Regions from separate parts of the Paracidovorax avenae ATCC 19860 genome, predicted to be linked through region 2. Evidence: predicted binding sites of a transcription regulator. Region 2 holds the regulator's gene; the other holds the start of a gene.
The links. Region 2 encodes FliA, which starts transcription of late flagellar genes. Its sites were predicted from a motif close to CTAAAGTTTNNNNNNNNNNNGCCGNTA; they were not measured.

Region 1: a site for FliA is predicted at 2,523-2,549, ahead of ACAV_RS13805 (YjfB family protein). Genes of this name have one in related genera too.

The regions. Positions count from the first base shown of each region.
Region 1 is NC_015138.1:3,145,782-3,153,353, reverse strand. It holds gene ACAV_RS13815 (amidase) at 1-1,062, shown strand, start outside; gene ACAV_RS13810 (NAD(P)/FAD-dependent oxidoreductase) at 1,097-2,236, shown strand; gene ACAV_RS13805 (YjfB family protein) at 2,261-2,467, opposite strand; gene ACAV_RS13800 (dihydrolipoyl dehydrogenase) at 2,593-4,005, opposite strand; gene ACAV_RS13795 (IMPACT family protein) at 4,126-4,713, opposite strand; gene azu (azurin) at 4,853-5,308, shown strand; gene ACAV_RS13785 (hypothetical protein) at 5,513-5,716, shown strand; gene ACAV_RS13780 (methyl-accepting chemotaxis protein) at 5,766-7,385, opposite strand.
Region 2 is NC_015138.1:4,929,144-4,936,715, reverse strand. It holds gene flgF (flagellar basal-body rod protein FlgF) at 1-37, opposite strand, end outside; gene flgE (flagellar hook protein FlgE) at 99-1,376, opposite strand; gene ACAV_RS21420 (flagellar hook assembly protein FlgD) at 1,434-2,084, opposite strand; gene flgC (flagellar basal body rod protein FlgC) at 2,107-2,511, opposite strand; gene flgB (flagellar basal body rod protein FlgB) at 2,565-3,008, opposite strand; gene flgA (flagellar basal body P-ring formation chaperone FlgA) at 3,256-4,035, shown strand; gene flgM (flagellar biosynthesis anti-sigma factor FlgM) at 4,127-4,468, shown strand; gene ACAV_RS21395 (hypothetical protein) at 4,546-4,956, shown strand; gene ACAV_RS21390 (RNA polymerase sigma factor FliA) at 5,072-5,785, opposite strand; gene ACAV_RS21385 (hypothetical protein) at 5,790-6,587, opposite strand; gene flhF (flagellar biosynthesis GTPase FlhF) at 6,580-7,572, opposite strand, start outside.

The DNA of each region.
Region 1 (7,572 bases), 1.8 Mb from region 2:
CTGGCCTGCGACATGCTGCCGGTCTGCACCGGATCCGATACCGGCGGCTCCCTGCGCATTCCCGCGGCCAAATGTGGCGTGGTGGGGTTCCGGCCGTCGCCCGGCGTGGTGCCGAGTTCCCGCAAGCTGCTGGGCTGGACGCCGATCTCCGTCGTGGGGCCCATGGGCCGCACCGTGGAAGAGGCCTGCCTGCAGCTTGCGGCCACGGCGGGCATGTCGGCGGGCGATCCGCTCAGCTATCCGCTGGATCCGGCAATGTTCCTGTCCCTGCCCGAGGTGGACCTGTCCACGCTGCGCGTCGGTTACACGGAGGATTTAGGTGCCTGCGCCGTGGACGACGGCATCCGTGCGACGTTCCGCGGCAAGATCGCCGCCATGCGGCACCTGTTCCGCAGTTGCGATCCCATCGCGCTGGACCTGGGCGACGTGCACCGCTGCTTCGACGTGCTGCGCGCCGAGGCCTTCGTGGCGGGCACGCGGGAGGCCTATGAGCGCGATCCCGCCAGCCTGGGGCCGAACACCCGGGCGAACTACGAGATGGGTGCAGCCATGACGCTCATCGACAGCGCCTGGGCACAGGCGGAGCAGACGCGCATCCTCGCGCGCTTCCAGCAGGCGTTCGAGTCGTTCGACGTGATCCTGGCCCCGACCACGCCGGTCTCGCCGTTCCCCTGGACCGAGCTGTACGCCAGCCACATCAACGGCGAACCGCAGGCCAACTACTACCGCTGGCTGGCCCTGACCTACGTCACCACGCTGACCACCCATCCCGCCCTCAGCCTGCCGTGCGGCCGGGATGGCCGCGACATGCCGTTCGGCCTGCAGGTGGTGGGCCGCTTCCGGGACGACCTGGGTACCCTGGCCATCGGCCGCGCGATGGAGCAGTCCTTTGCCGGTATCAGGGAGCTGCAGCGCCCGCGGCCTGCGCTGGAACGGCTGGCCCCGGTCGAGCCGGCGCTGACGTCGCTCGTGACCACTGCACCCGACGCCCGCGACGCCCGCGGGGAGCCGCGCCTGGACGGCTCGGGCAGCCAGGGAGCCGCCCAGGCCTCTGCGGTCTGACCGTCGTCGGCTGATCGACAGGAAAGGAATCGGCATGACCGAACTGGTGGACTTCCTCGTGGTGGGTGCCGGCATTGCCGGCGCCTCGGTCGGCTGGGAACTCGCGCATGCGGCGCCGGGCGCCCGAGTGCTCGTGCTCGAGCGCGAACCGCAGCCCGGCTACCACACCACCGGCCGCTCCGCGGCGCTCTTCATGGAAACCTACGGCACGCCGCAGATACAGGCCCTCACCCGCGCCAGCAGGGCGTTCTACGACCATCCGCCCGAGGGCTTCGCCGATGGCCCGATCCTCTCGCCCCGGGGCGTGGTGTACGTGGCGGGCCCGGACCAGCTCGACCTGCTGGATGCGGCGCTGGCGGACGCCCTGCAGCGTTCGCCGAACGTGCAGCGCGCCACCCGCGAACAATTGCTGGAGTGGCTGCCGTGCCTTCGGCCGGATGCGGTGGCGGCCGGCATGCGCGAGCCCGGCGCGGCCGACATCGACGTACATGCACTGCACCAGGGCTATCTGCGGGGGCTGCGCCAGCGGGGTGGCCGCCTGGTGCCGGATGCCGGCGTGACGGCCATCGAAAGGCAGGACGGCGCCTGGCACGTGCATCTCGCGTCAGGCGCCACTGTGCGCGCCCGCGCCATCGTCAACGCGGCCGGGGCCTGGGCGGACGAGGTGGCCGCCATGGCCGGCGTTCTTCCCATCGGCCTGGAGCCGCGGCGGCGCACGGCCTTCACGTTCCCGGTGCCGGCGGGCATGGACGCATCGGGCTGGCCTGCGGTGGTGGGCATCGACGAGAGCTTCTATTTCAAGCCGGATGCCGGGCAGCTCCTGGGTTCTCCCGCCAACGCGGATCCCACGCACCCGCACGACGTGGTGCCCGAAGAGCTCGACGTGGCCACCGGCATCTGGAACATCGAGCAGATGACGACTTTCCAGATCCGCAGGCCCTCGCACACCTGGGCGGGGCTGCGGTCCTTCGTCGCGGATGGCGACATGGTCATCGGCTGGGACAACCACGTGGGAGGGTTTTTCTGGCTGGCGGGGCAGGGCGGTTACGGCATCCAGAGTGCCTCGGGCGTGGCATTGCTGGCGCGCAACCTGTTGCTGGCGGAGCCATTGGCGCCTGCATTGTCGGCCCAGGGCGTGGACCCCGCGGCCCTGTCTCCGGCGCGGCTGCGCTGAACGGGGGCCGGCCGGCCCCTGCGATCAGGCGTAGGTATTGACCTGGGTGCCCAGAGAGCCGGAGGTGGCCAGCTGCTGGGGCTGGGGCAGGGCCTCCAGCATCTGGGCCGCGGACGACTTCTGGATGTCCAGGGCCTTTTTCAGCACGGTCATGTTCACGGCGTCCGAGGTTTTCTGGCTGGCCATGGCGGTGGCGGTGTTGACGAGGGATTGCGAGAGACCTACATCCATGGACATCTCCTTGTGCAGCCTCCGCTGGGAGACCGATGAGCAAAAGATGCCTCGTTATCGGCCCGCCGGCGCGAAGGCTTGAGCACTGTTACACCTCGCTGGCTTTTTCCGGGTAAACCCGCGGTTCAATCCAGTGCGCTGGATCCATAGGCATCGCAGGCGGAGAGGTCGGAATCGCTGCCCTTGGGCAACTGGCTGGCCGCATCGCGCAGTGCGGTCCGCAGCCCTTCCTCCAGCACCGGATGGTAGAACGGCATGCGCAGCATGTCGTGCACGGTGAGCTCCCGGTCCATGGCCAGCGCCAGCAGGTGGGCCATGTGTTCTCCGGCCGGGGCGCACATTTCCGCACCCAGCAGCCGGCCGGTGTCCCGCTGGGCGTAGAGGCTCAGGCGCCCGTGGTTGCGCTGCGCCACGCGGGCGCGCCCCTGCCGCGCGAAATCGACGGTGCCGGTCACCGATTCGTCCCGTTTCAGGTCCTTGTAGCGCCTGCCGACGGTCGCCGCGTTCGGTTCCGTGAACACGATGGACAGCGGCATGCGCCGGCGGAACCCGCGCACTTCGGGCGCCAGGGCATTGAGCCCGGCGATGTGTCCGTCGTCCGCTGCCTCGTGCAGCAGGGGGCGGAAGTCGTTCGCGTCCCCGGCCATGAACACCGGCAGGTCGCCGACCTGCGCCGTGCGCCGGTCCACCGGCGGCATGCCGTGCTTGTCCAGTTCCACTCCCAGCGTTTCCAGCCCGAGGTGCTCCACGTTCGGGCGGCGCCCCATGGCAGCGAGGACCTGGTCCACCACGACGGTGGCGCTGTCATTGGTGACCTCGATGCCCCCCGGCACCTCGCGCAGCGTCACTTCCTCCCCGACGTTCAGGACGAACTCCGATTTCAGCAGCTCCAGCAGCGTGTCGTTCACGGCGGGATCGGAGAGGCCGGCGATCTCCTTGCGGCTCGAGAACGCGGCCACCTCCACGCCCAGCCGTGCGAGCGCCTGGGCCATTTCCGCACCGAGGGGCCCCAGGCCGATGACCGCGATGCGCGGCCCCAGCCCGCGCTGCTCGAACAGGGTGTCGGTCGTGAGGATGCGGTCCCCGAAGGCCAGCCATTCCTCCGGCACGATCGGCCGGGAGCCTGTCGCGATGATGATGCTGCGGGCGTCGTACACGTGGCCGTCCACTTCCACCCTGTGTGGTCCCATGAGCCGGGCATGTCCGGCGATCCCCAGGGTGCCGATGTCGGACGCCTTGCGCGCGCCCGCCACGAAATCATCCCGAAGCGCGCGGACCCGCTCCAGCACGGCCGGAAGGTCCACCTCGAGCGACTGCTGCCCGCGGATGCCGAACGTATCGAAGCTGTGGCGGCGGTGGAAGGCATCTGCGGCCTCGATCAGCATCTTGGACGGCATGCAGCCCACCCGGGCGCAGGTGGTTCCCCACGGGCCGTCGTTCACGATCCGCACCCGCTCCGTGCGTTTGCGCACTTCGCGCAGTGCCGCGAGGCCGGCGGAACCCGCTCCGAGGATGATGACGTCCAACGTGTCGCTCATGGGCCTGGATCTCCTGCTCTGGTGGTTGACTCGGCAGGAAAGTGTCGGCGCGCGTGCGCGTGGGGGCATGTAGGCGGAAAGGCTGTCTTGTCCCGGCTGCAGCCCGGGCCGTGCCTGCTCTCAGGTATCGGGCCAGCCGGCCCGTCCCTGGGCGGCGTCGTCGATGCGCTGCCGGAACGCCGCGGCGCGCGGCTCGGCAATCGAAAGGCGCAACAGCACCAGCGAACCGTGCTCCACGTCCTGCAGTTTGGCCCCTGCGGCGTCCACCTCGCGGCGCACGAGTCCTTCCAGCGCGTAGGGCACCAGGCACTGGAGGGTGGCCATGCGCTCCAGGGGCACCTTGTCCGCCTGGAGCAGCGCCTGGGCCACGGTGTCCGCATACGCCCGCACGAGCCCGCCGGCACCGAGCTTCACCCCGCCGAAGTAGCGCACCACGGTGGCAAGGACGCCTTCCAGATCCTGGTGCCGCAGCACCTCCAGCATGGGCCGGCCCGCCGTGCCCCCCGGCTCCCCGTCGTCCACCGCGGCCGACTGGCCCCCGGCCAGCAGGGCCCAGCAGACATGTGCGGCGCCCGGGTGATCGCGCCGCAGGCCGTCCACCACCAGCTGGGCGGTGGCACGGTCGGCGACGGGCTGCACGCAGCCGATGAAGCGGCTCTTCTTGATGACGAGTTCGCTGTGCGAAGGCGCTCGGAGTGTTTGCGGCATAGGGGGCGCAAGTGTAGGCGGCCGGGCACCGTCGGCATCTCCTTCGTGGGGATTGATGCACGTCAACGGCCTCCGGCGCCGCCTTTCCTACGATAGGCCATCGCCGCATCGGCGGCATTGACCGAAGGAGAAACCCGACATGGCAAGACATTGGAAGGCATTGGCCCTGGCTCTGGCGCTGGGCGCCGGCGCATCCGCCCAAGCGGCGGACTGCAGCGTGGACATCGAAGGCAACGACGCCATGCAGTTCAACAAGGCTGCCATCGCCGTACCCCAGAGCTGCAAGCAGTTCACCGTCAAGCTCAAGCACGCGGGCAAGCTGCCCAAGACCGCCATGGGCCACAACTGGGTACTCACCAAGGCATCGGACATGCAGGGCGCTTCGACCGACGGCATGGCGGCCGGCGCGGAGAAGAATTTCGTCAAGGACGGCGACAAGCGCGTCATTGCCCATACGAAGATCATCGGTGGCGGTGAAAGCGATTCGGTGACGTTCCCGGTCTCTTCCCTCAAGGCTGGCGAGTCGTATGCCTACTTCTGCTCGTTCCCCGGCCATTCGGCGCTCATGAAGGGCACGCTGACGCTGTCGAAGTGACGCAGCGCCAGGGCGGGGCAGCCAATGCCCTGTCCGATGGCGGGAGCCGCCCATGCTCCGTGTGGCAGGGAAGCCACGGCAGGGTGTTTTGTCATGGAGGAAGCGTGCCGGCCTACAGGGGGCTCGCCGCAGCCCCCGTACCCTCATCGGGGTACCCCCTGCATGAAGACCACGCGACGTCCCCGTCGCTACAGGAAGCCCGCCATGCTGTCCTTCAACCTGAGCTCGTTCGCGCTGCCCCGTCCATTTTCCGCATTGCCCTTCCTGGGCGATGCTTCGGGTGCTTCACCCGCCGCCAAGGCGACCCCGGCGCCATCCGCCCCTGCGGACGGCTGCCTCCTGGTGTCGGCCTACGAAGATCCGCCTGCGGACCTCGACCAGCGGGTTCGCGCCGTCGGCGAGTGGTGAACAGGCAAGGCCGCCGGGTCCCTTGAGCCCCCGGCGGAGTTCCCGAGGTTCACGCCTGCAACGCGGCGAACTGCATCGGCTGGGGCAGGGCGGCGTGCTGCGGCTGCAGCTTGAAGATCGAGACCGCCTGCACGAGATCCTGGGCCTGCTGCTGCAGGCTCTTCGCCGCCGCCGAGCTTTGCTCGACCAGGGCGGCATTCTGCTGGGTGGCCTCGTCCATGTGGTTCACGGCAACGCCCACTTGCGACACGCCATGGCTCTGCTCGCTGCTGGCGGCGCTGATTTCCCCGACGATGTCGCTCACCCGCTTGATCGACGCCACCACTTCTTCCATGGTCTGGCCGGCCCGGTCCACCAGGGCAGTCCCTGCTTCCACCTGCGTCACGCTGTCGGTGATGAGGGTCTTGATTTCCCGGGCCGCCTGGGCGCTGCGCTGGGCGAGGCTGCGCACCTCGCTGGCGACCACGGCGAAGCCGCGTCCCTGTTCGCCCGCGCGGGCTGCTTCCACGGCGGCGTTCAGCGCGAGGATGTTGGTCTGGAAGGCGATGCCGTCGATGACGCCGATGATGTCGGAGATACGGCGCGAGCTCTCATTGATTTCCCTCATCGTCGTCACGACCTGGTTCACGGCGTCTCCGCCCTGCTGCGCCACACCGGTGGCCCCCTGGGCCAGCTGGTTCGCCTGCAGCGCGTTGTCGGCGTTGTGGCGCACGGTGGAGCTGAGCTCATCCATGGTGGCGGACGTTTGCTGCAGCGCGCTGGCCTGCTGTTCGGTGCGCATGCTCAGGTCGCTGGCACCGGTGGCGATCTCCGTCGAGCCGATGGCGATCGAATCCGATGCGCTGCGCACCTGGGTGACGATGCGCGCCAGGCTGCTCTGCATGCTGGCGATGGAGGCCATCACGCTGCCTGCCGCCACGCCGCCAGCCGCGCCCAGCGGGGCCAGGTCGCCTTCGGCCACGCGCTGGGCGGCCCAGCCCAGTTCGGACGGCTCCGCGCCCAGGGCACTCGACAGGCGGCGCGTGATGATCACGCCCGACACGATGGCCATGGCCACCGCGGCGAGGCAGGCGGCGAGCAGAATGTTCCGCTGCCGCACGAAACTCTCGGCGGCGGCAGCTTCCGTCGCGTCCGCGCGCTTGCCGGCATCGGTCACGAAATCTCCGGTCTTGCCCGTGAGCTGGGCGAGAAGAGGCCGGCATTCGTTGTTGATCTTGGTAACGGCGGCCTCGCGTTGACCGGCCACTGCCATCTTCACGATGTCGCGGGCCACAGGGCCATACACCGCCTCGATCTGCTCCAGTTCACGCAGCAATTGCCGGGTCGATCCCGGTGCAGCGCGATCCTGCTCTACCGCTTTCTTCAGCCCGGCCAGGTTCTTCTGGACGTCTTCATCGGCCTTGAGCACCAGGGCCTGTTCCTTGTCCGCTTCCTGGCGCTCGGTGACGAGCACCAGGTTGCGCACTGCAATCGCCCGGCGGTTCACCGCGCTGCGCAGGCCGCTCGCGAGGTCGGACTGTGCATTGATGCCTTGCACGTAGCCCGTGAACGTCTGGTTCGCGTTGCCCAGCGAGTGGAGCGAAAGAACCGAGACGATGAGCACCATCACCACCAGGGCTCCGAATGCGATGCTGAGCTGGTTTTTGACGGTCATTGTGGCTTTGCGCATGGGGATGTCTCCGTGGATAGGTGTCGCGCTCTTGCAGTGCGTGAACGCTGTGACGAATTATTGATCAATTTGAAAAAAATGATTTTAATGATTTCAATTGGCGTGTTCAAGAAAAATTTTTGCAATTTTTACGAAGCCAGTACAGTGTCCGGATCACCGTGAAACCCCATCGTGACCGTGGTGGCCT
Region 2 (7,572 bases):
TGGCGCCCGTCATGGAGGTGTAGATGATGTGGTCCATCGCTCGGCCTGGATGAAGGAAGGGGGTCGGAGGTCAGTGGCGGATCAGCGGGATCGGGCCGTCAGCGCAGGTTCACCAGCGTGGACATCACCTGGTCCTGCGTCTTGATGGTCTGCGCGTTGGCCTGGTAGGCGCGCTGTGCGGTCATCATGTTCACCAGCTCGGCCGTGAGGTCCACGTTGGAATCTTCCAGCGCGCCGGAGCGCAGCCCGCCGAACTTGCCTTCGGTGGGCGTTCCGAGCACCGGCTGGCCCGACTCGAACGTTTCCACCCAGTTGTTGCTGCCCACCGAGGCCAGGCCCTGCGTGTTGCGGAAGCTGGCCAGCGCCACCTGCCCCTCGGCGCGCGTCACGCCGTTGGAATAGCGCGTCATCACCGTGCCGTTGTTCTCGATGCTGATGCCCGTGAGTTCGCCGGCCGTGTAGCCGTCCTGCGACAGGTTCGACACGGCGAAAGCCTTGCCGTACTGCGACACGCCGTCGAGCTTGATGTTCACCGTGTAGTCGGCCAGTCCGTTCGGGTTGGGCGGCGTGGGTTTCACGGTGAGCGGCATCTGGAAGCCGGTTTCCGGTGCAGTCGCGGTCGGCGAGACGATCTTGCCGCTGTTGTCGAACTTGATCTGGCCGATGGGCGTGGCCACCACCGGCGGCGTGGCCGTGGCGTCGTCGAGCTTGTCGTACACGTCCCAGGTGTTGGCACCGTTCTTCTGGAAATACAGGCTCACCGGCTTGGCCACGCCCTGGCTGTCGTACACGTTGATGGACGTGCCATAGGTGGAGCGCGGCGTGGCGGGCACGGGAGGCGTGGCCGTGGCGTCGCCGGCGGCATCGGGGGCGCGGGCGTCGAGGTTGAATTCCGCCGTGATCGCCGTGGTCTGCTTGGCAGGGATCGGCTTGGACGTGGGGAAGGACAGCGGCGCGGCGTTGCTCGCCGTGCGCTTGCCCGTGATCGGGTCCAGCGCATAGCCCATGACCTGCGCCTTGGTGTTGGTCACCAGCTGGCCGTTGCTGTCGAGCTTGAAGTTGCCGGCGCGGGTGTAGGCGCGCGAGCCGTCGGGCTGCTGCAGCGTGAAGAAGCCGTCGCCGTTGATGGCCACGTCCAGGCTGTTGCCCGTGACGGAGATGTTGCCCTGGTTGAACTGCTGCGCCACCGCCGACAGTTCCACCCCGATGCCGGCATTGGTGCCGCCCGCGGAGCCGATGGCATTGGCCACCATCTCGGCGAATTCGGCGCGCGAGGCCTTGAAGCCGACGGTGCCGGAGTTGGCCACGTTGTGGCCGATCACGTCCAGGTTCTTGCTGGCGGCGTTGAGGCCGGACAGGCCTTGCTGGAAGCTCATGGTGCTCTCCTCGGGGGACGGAAAAGGGGTTGTTGTCTTGCGGAATGCGCGAGGCCGTCAGAGCACCGCGCGGATGTTGCTGTAGTTCACGGTGCCGCCCGTGTCCAGGTTCAGCGTGAGGGCGCCGGCGTTGGAGCCGGTGCCCACCACCTTGGCCTGCATGAGCGGCGTCGCCTCGACGGCACCGTCCTTGGTGGATGCCACCACGCGGAAGCTCAGGTCGCTGCGGGTGCCGCTGTACTTGCTGCCGTCCCAGCTGAAATCGTGGCGTCCTGCCGCGCTCGCGCCCACGTCCACCGTATCGACCACCTGGCCGCCGGGGGTGACGACCTCCACCTTGACGTCGGTGGCGGCGCCCTTGAGGTCGAAGGACCCGGTGCCGGCACTGTCCTTGAAGGTCATCTTTGAGCCCTCGGTCAGCACGTTGCGGCCGATCATCATCGTGCCCTGCAGGGTCTGCATGGTCGTGAACTGCTCGGCCATGGTCTGCATGCTCAGGTTGAGCTGCTGGATGCCCGTCACCGTGTTGATCTGCGCCATCTGCGAGGTCATCTGGGCGTTGTCCAGCGGATTCATCGGATCCTGGTTGTTGAGCTGCGCCACCAGCAGCTTCAGGAAGCGGTCCTGCGCGGCGGCCGGGTCGGTGGCGGAGTTCGAGCTGGAGCCCGTGTTCACGGTGGCCGTGGAGCCGATGGGGTTGAGGATCATGGTGCGGTCCTTGGGGAAGGGATTACTGGCCCATCTGCAGCGTCTTGAGCAGCAGCGACTTGGTGGTGTTGAGGACCTCGACGTTGTTCTGGTAGGAGCGCGAGGCCGAGATCATGTTGACCATCTCTTCCACCGGATTCACGTTGGAGTGCGTGACGTAGCCCTCCGCGTCGGCCTGCGGATGGGTGGGATCGAGCACGCGCTTGCCGGGCGCCTGGCTCTCGCTGATGGCGCTCACGCGCACGCCAGCCGCACCTTCGTCACCCATGGGCGCCGTCTGGAAGACCACCTGGCGTGCCTTGTAGGCCTGGCCGTCGGGGCCGGCCACGGCATCGACGTTGGCGAGGTTGCTGGCCACCACGTTGAGGCGCTGCGCCTGCGCGCTGATCGCGCTGCCGGAGACGCCGAAGATCGAGAACATGGACATGGCGGTGATCGCTTTCCTGGTGCGTTGCGGGCGGCGAAGGCGTGCGTGCGCCCTTACTGGCCCTGGATCGCGCTCAGCATGGTGCGCGCGTTGCCGTTGATGAAACGCAGCGTGGCCTCGTAGCGCACGGCGTTGTCGGCGAACGCGGCCCGCTCGCGGTCCAGGTCCACCGTGTTGTTGTCCAGGCTCGGCTGGGTCTGCACCGTGTAGCCCAGGGTGCCGGGCGCGCCGCTGCCGGTGGTGGCGCCGGGCAGGGGGATGTGGCGCGGATCGGTGGCGCTCTGCTGGCGCTGCAGGGCGCGCTCCACCGCGCTGAACGAGGCACCCTCGCCCTGGCCGGTGGCATCGCGCAGCGCATCTGCGAAATTGAAGTCGCGCGCCACATAGCCGGGGGTGTCTGCATTGGCGATGTTGCTCGCGATGGCGCGCTGGCGCTCGGCACGCAGCATGAGCGCGTTGCCGTGGAAATCCAGCCTTTCGGTCAACTTGTCGAGCATGGGGCACCTTGCGGAAATCGGGGGGGATCGGGGCCGCCGCGCGGCACGGGCCACGGGTTTTCGGCGTGGTCCGATTATGGAAACGGGCCCTTTTTTCTAAAGCGCGAAGAACGCGGGGATTGGCGCGCAGTTCGGTCCATCGCCGGCGGCCCACACGCCCTAGAGTTCAGGTTGTGCAATGGCCCCCGGACCGCCCCGTCCGGCCGGCCCCGTCCATCGCCGCAGCCCGGCTGCCCAGGAGGCCCCCATGTCCCCCCATTCCCACCTGCCGTCTTCCCGTCCCGCCCCGCGCCGCGCCCGTGCGCTGGCCCGCATGGCCGGTGCCGCGCTGCTGGCCTGGAGCGCCGCCGCGGCCGTGCATGCCCAGGGCGCGCCCGCCGCGGACGCGACGGCCGACCTGGGCTCCATCACCCAGCGCTGGCTCGACGACGCCCTGCAGCGCAGCCAGGTGTCGGGCGGCTCCATGCCGCTGCGCATGGAAGTCAGCGTGGGCCAGCTCGACTCGCGCCTGCGCCTCGCGCCCTGCGCCCGGGTGGAGCCCTATCTTCCCGCCGGCTCCCGGCTCTGGGGCCGCACGCGGCTGGGCCTGCGCTGCGTCGAGGGTGCCACGGCGTGGAATGTCTTCCTGCCCGTCACCGTCAAGGCCTACGGTCCCGCCTGGGTGCTTACCGGCAACGTCGCCTCCGGCGCCGTGCTGACCGAGGCCGATGCCACCCAGGCCGAAGTGGACTGGGCGGCTGAGACGACCGCCATCGTGGCCAACCCGGAAAACTGGGTGGGACAGGTGGCATCCCGCCCGCTCATGGCCGGGCAGGCACTGCGCCAGCACATGGTGAAGGCCCCGATGGCCTTCCGCGCCGGCGCCCCGGTGCGGGTCGTTGCCCAGGGACGCGGCTATTCGGTAACATCCGCGGGGCAGGCCGTCACGGCAGGCTCGATCGGGGAGACTGTGCGTGTCCGCATGGACAATGGCCGGGTCATCGCGGGCATTGTGTCCAACGATGGAACGGTGGAAGTCGGCTTGTGACGTCCTGTTTCCGATAAAAGCCTAAAGTCCGCGCTCCGATGGCCGAAAACATTGCTACTGTGCCCCACATCGAACGGGGTGGGAGAGTGCGATGAAGATCAGTCAAAACCCGGAATTGCCGAATTCGCTGACGCAGCAGGTCCAGGCTGCGAAGCAGCAGGCCAAGGCGGCTGCGCCGGCGCCTGCCGCCGAAGAGGCCACCAAGACCGCGACCACGGTCGCCACCTCGGGCGGTACGCCCGTGACGTTCTCCAGCGCCGCCAAGGCGCTGGATCCGTCCCTGCGCAGCAGCGCGGATTTCGATGCCAACAAGGTCAAGGCCGTGCGCGCGGCCATCGAGAAGGGCACCTTCAAGGTCGATGCCGATGCCATCGCCGACAAGCTGCTCTCGAACGCCCAGGAAATCATCGCCCACTCTCCCAAGAGCCACTGATCCCGGCCCTTGTCCCGGCGCGGCCGTAGCGCACACGGTCCGCGCTCCGCATGGGCCGGTCGGCACAGGACCGACCCATGCACCCCTCCTCCGCCTCCCCGTCTTCCCCCCGCTCTCCTGAAACCCTGCTCGGCGCCGTCGAATCGCTCCTGGCCGACGTGGGGGCCCTGCTGCTGCAGGCGGATGCGCCCGCGCTCGAGCGCCGTGCCCCGCTGCTGCAGCAGGCAGCGCTCGACCTGTCCCGCTTCCTGGAAAGCCGGCCCGCCTCCGCGCCGCCCCTGCCGGACGACTGGACGCGCCGCATCCAGGCCGTGCGCAGCCAGCTGTCGCTGCAGCGCGAGCAGCTGGCCCGGCTCGCCGCGCTCACGAACCGCCAGGTGGCCACCTTCCTGCCTCCGGACCAGAACGGCACCACCTATGGCAGCCGCGGCCCTGCCGGCACCGGCATGCACGGCGGCGCTGCCCGGATCTACCGCTCGCAGGGCTGAACGGGCCTGCCGCGGCCCGCAAGGGGGTCTGCGCCACAAAGACCAAGGGCCCCGAGGGGCCCTTTCTCTTTCTCATGGCTGTCCCGGACGGCCGGGATGCCGGCGCCGGGCTGCGTCAGTGGCTGCGCATCTTCGCCCGCAGCCGCGCGATCGACTGGCTGTGCAGCTGGCAGATGCGCGATTCGGTCACGCCCAGCACCGCGGCGATTTCCTTCAGGTTCATGTCGTGCTCGTAGTACATGCCCATGATCTGCTGCTCCCGCTCCGGCAGCGCCTTGATCGCCGCCACCAGGGAGGCGCGCAGGCGCTGGTCGCGCAGCATGGCCATGGGGTCGGCCGCGCTGTCGGCCACGTGGCGGTCGAGGAAGCCGTCATCGTCGTCGCCGTGCGTCATGTCTTCCAGGTAGACCAGCTGGGTGCCGCGCACCTTGCTCAGCAGGGACTGGTATTCCGCGAGGCTGAGTTCCAGCTCCGTGGCGATCTCGGACTCGAGCGGGCTGCGGCCGAGCTTCTGCTCCAGCCGGGTCACGGCATGCTCGATCTCCTTCTGGCTCTTGCGTGAACTGCGCGACATCCAGTCGCCTTCGCGCAGCTCGTCGAGCATGGCGCCGCGGATGCGCTGGGAGGCGAAGGTCTCGAACTGCACGCCCTGCGTCACCTCGTAGCGCGACAGGGCCTCGCTGAGCCCGATCATGCCGACCTGGATCAGGTCGTCCAGCTCCACGTTGGGCGGGAGCTTCGCGATCATGTGGTGCGCGATCCGTCGGACCAGCGGCGCGTGCTGGCGGATCAATGCATCGCGGTTGAGCTGTCCTTTGGCGGTGTACATCGGATCAGTGGCTCCGTGCGAAGGGCTGGGCAGGCCGCTGCGTACCGAAGGGCGGGGCGGCAGCGACCGGCGCGGCGCCAATGGTGCCCGCGTTTTCCAGCAGTTGCAAGGCCAGGCGCTGCAGATCCTGTGGATGGTTGGCCCGCAGGGTGGTGGTGCGCAGTTCGCTGCCCAGGTGCCGCTCGGCGCAGCGCTGCAGGGTGGCGAGCGTGGCGTGGACCCGGTGCAGGCCCGCGGGCCGGTCGGTGGGCAGCACCGAGGCCACCGTGCAGGGGACGCCCGCATGCAGCGCCATGTGCTTGAGCTGGCGGTAGCTGCGCATCGCATGGTCGCCGCCCTCGGCGATCAGCAGCGGCACCGCGGCCGTGTCACGCACCAGGGGCGCCAGCGCCTCCGCCGGGGCATAGATCGCCAGCACCGCGTAGGACCGGAAGAAGGGCTGCAGGGTCTGCTGGGCGGCCACCGCATCGGTGCTCTGGCGGGCCAGCCGGCGCAGTCCGTAGGCGGCCGGCAGCACGGCCAGCGAGGCCGCCGCGGCGCCTCCCGTGTCCAGCGGCGCGCCATCCTGCCAGGACGGCTCGGCCAGCAGATGGGCCAGGCCGGGGGAGGCATCGGTCTCGCGCGCGGTCCCGTCGAGAACGGCCACGGGATACCCCATGCGCTGCAGCGCCGAGCACACCTGGAAGAAGGTTTCGAGCCCATAGGCCGCATCCGGCTGCGCCAGGATGGCCAGCAGGCGCAGGGGCGACTCGGGCATCAGGCGCAGCAGGCTCGCGCCCTGGTGGAAGGCAGTGTCAAGCATCGACCAGGGCCCTTTCCGTGGCGAGTTCGGGAGAGTGCGAGAAGAAGAAGTTCAGGTCCGAGGCCTTCGGGTCGAACGCCGACTTCGCGGGCGAGCGCATGGAGGTGGCGATCAGCTTCTGGGCATCGGCCGCTTCCCAGTCCTCTGGCACGCGCTGGCCGTTGGTCACGCCGCGCAGCACCATCTGGTGGCGGATCAGCGCATCCACGGCCGGGCCGAGCTTCACGGCCTCGTCCACCTTGGAGAGGATCGCCTGCTGCGAGCCGCCGGTCCTGAAGCCGGTGAGCACATCGTCCAGCGTGTCGCCGTGGCAGCCCGCGTTGAGCACCAGAAGGCGGTTCACGCCGGGCAGGTCGAGCACATCGAGCATGTCGCGCTTGCGCGGGTCGCGCGGGGCGATGCCGGTGGTGTCGATCAGCACCATCTTCTTGCCGGCCAGCAGGCCGAGCAGGTCCTGCAGGGCGGCGCGGTCATGGGCGAGGTGCGCCACCACGCCGAGCATGCGGCCGTAGGAGCGCAGCTGCTCGTGGGCGCCCACGCGGTAGGTGTCCAGGGTGATCAGGCCGACGCTGGCCGGGCCGTGGATGCGGGCGCACAGGGCGGCGAGCTTGGCGGTCGTGGTCGTCTTGCCCACGCCGGTGGCCCCCACCATCGCATACACCCCGCCTTCTTCATAGAGCGGGCGCTGGTGCGCATCGGTCTTGAGGTTGCGTTCCAGCACCTCCATCAGCCAGCGCACGGCATGGCCGGCACCCAGCTCTTCGGGCAGGCGCTCCAGCACGGCGCGCGCCAGCGAGGGCGAATAGCCCGCCCGGATGAGCTTGAGCATCAGGTTGGACTGGATCGGGTTCTGCCGTGCCTGGCCCAGCCAGGCCAGCGTGTTGAAGCGGTCCTCGATGAGGTCCTTCATGGACTGCAGCTCGCTCATCAGGTTCTGCTGGCCCGCTTCCTGGGCGAGCGAGGGCACGGGAGCCTGCACGCGGCG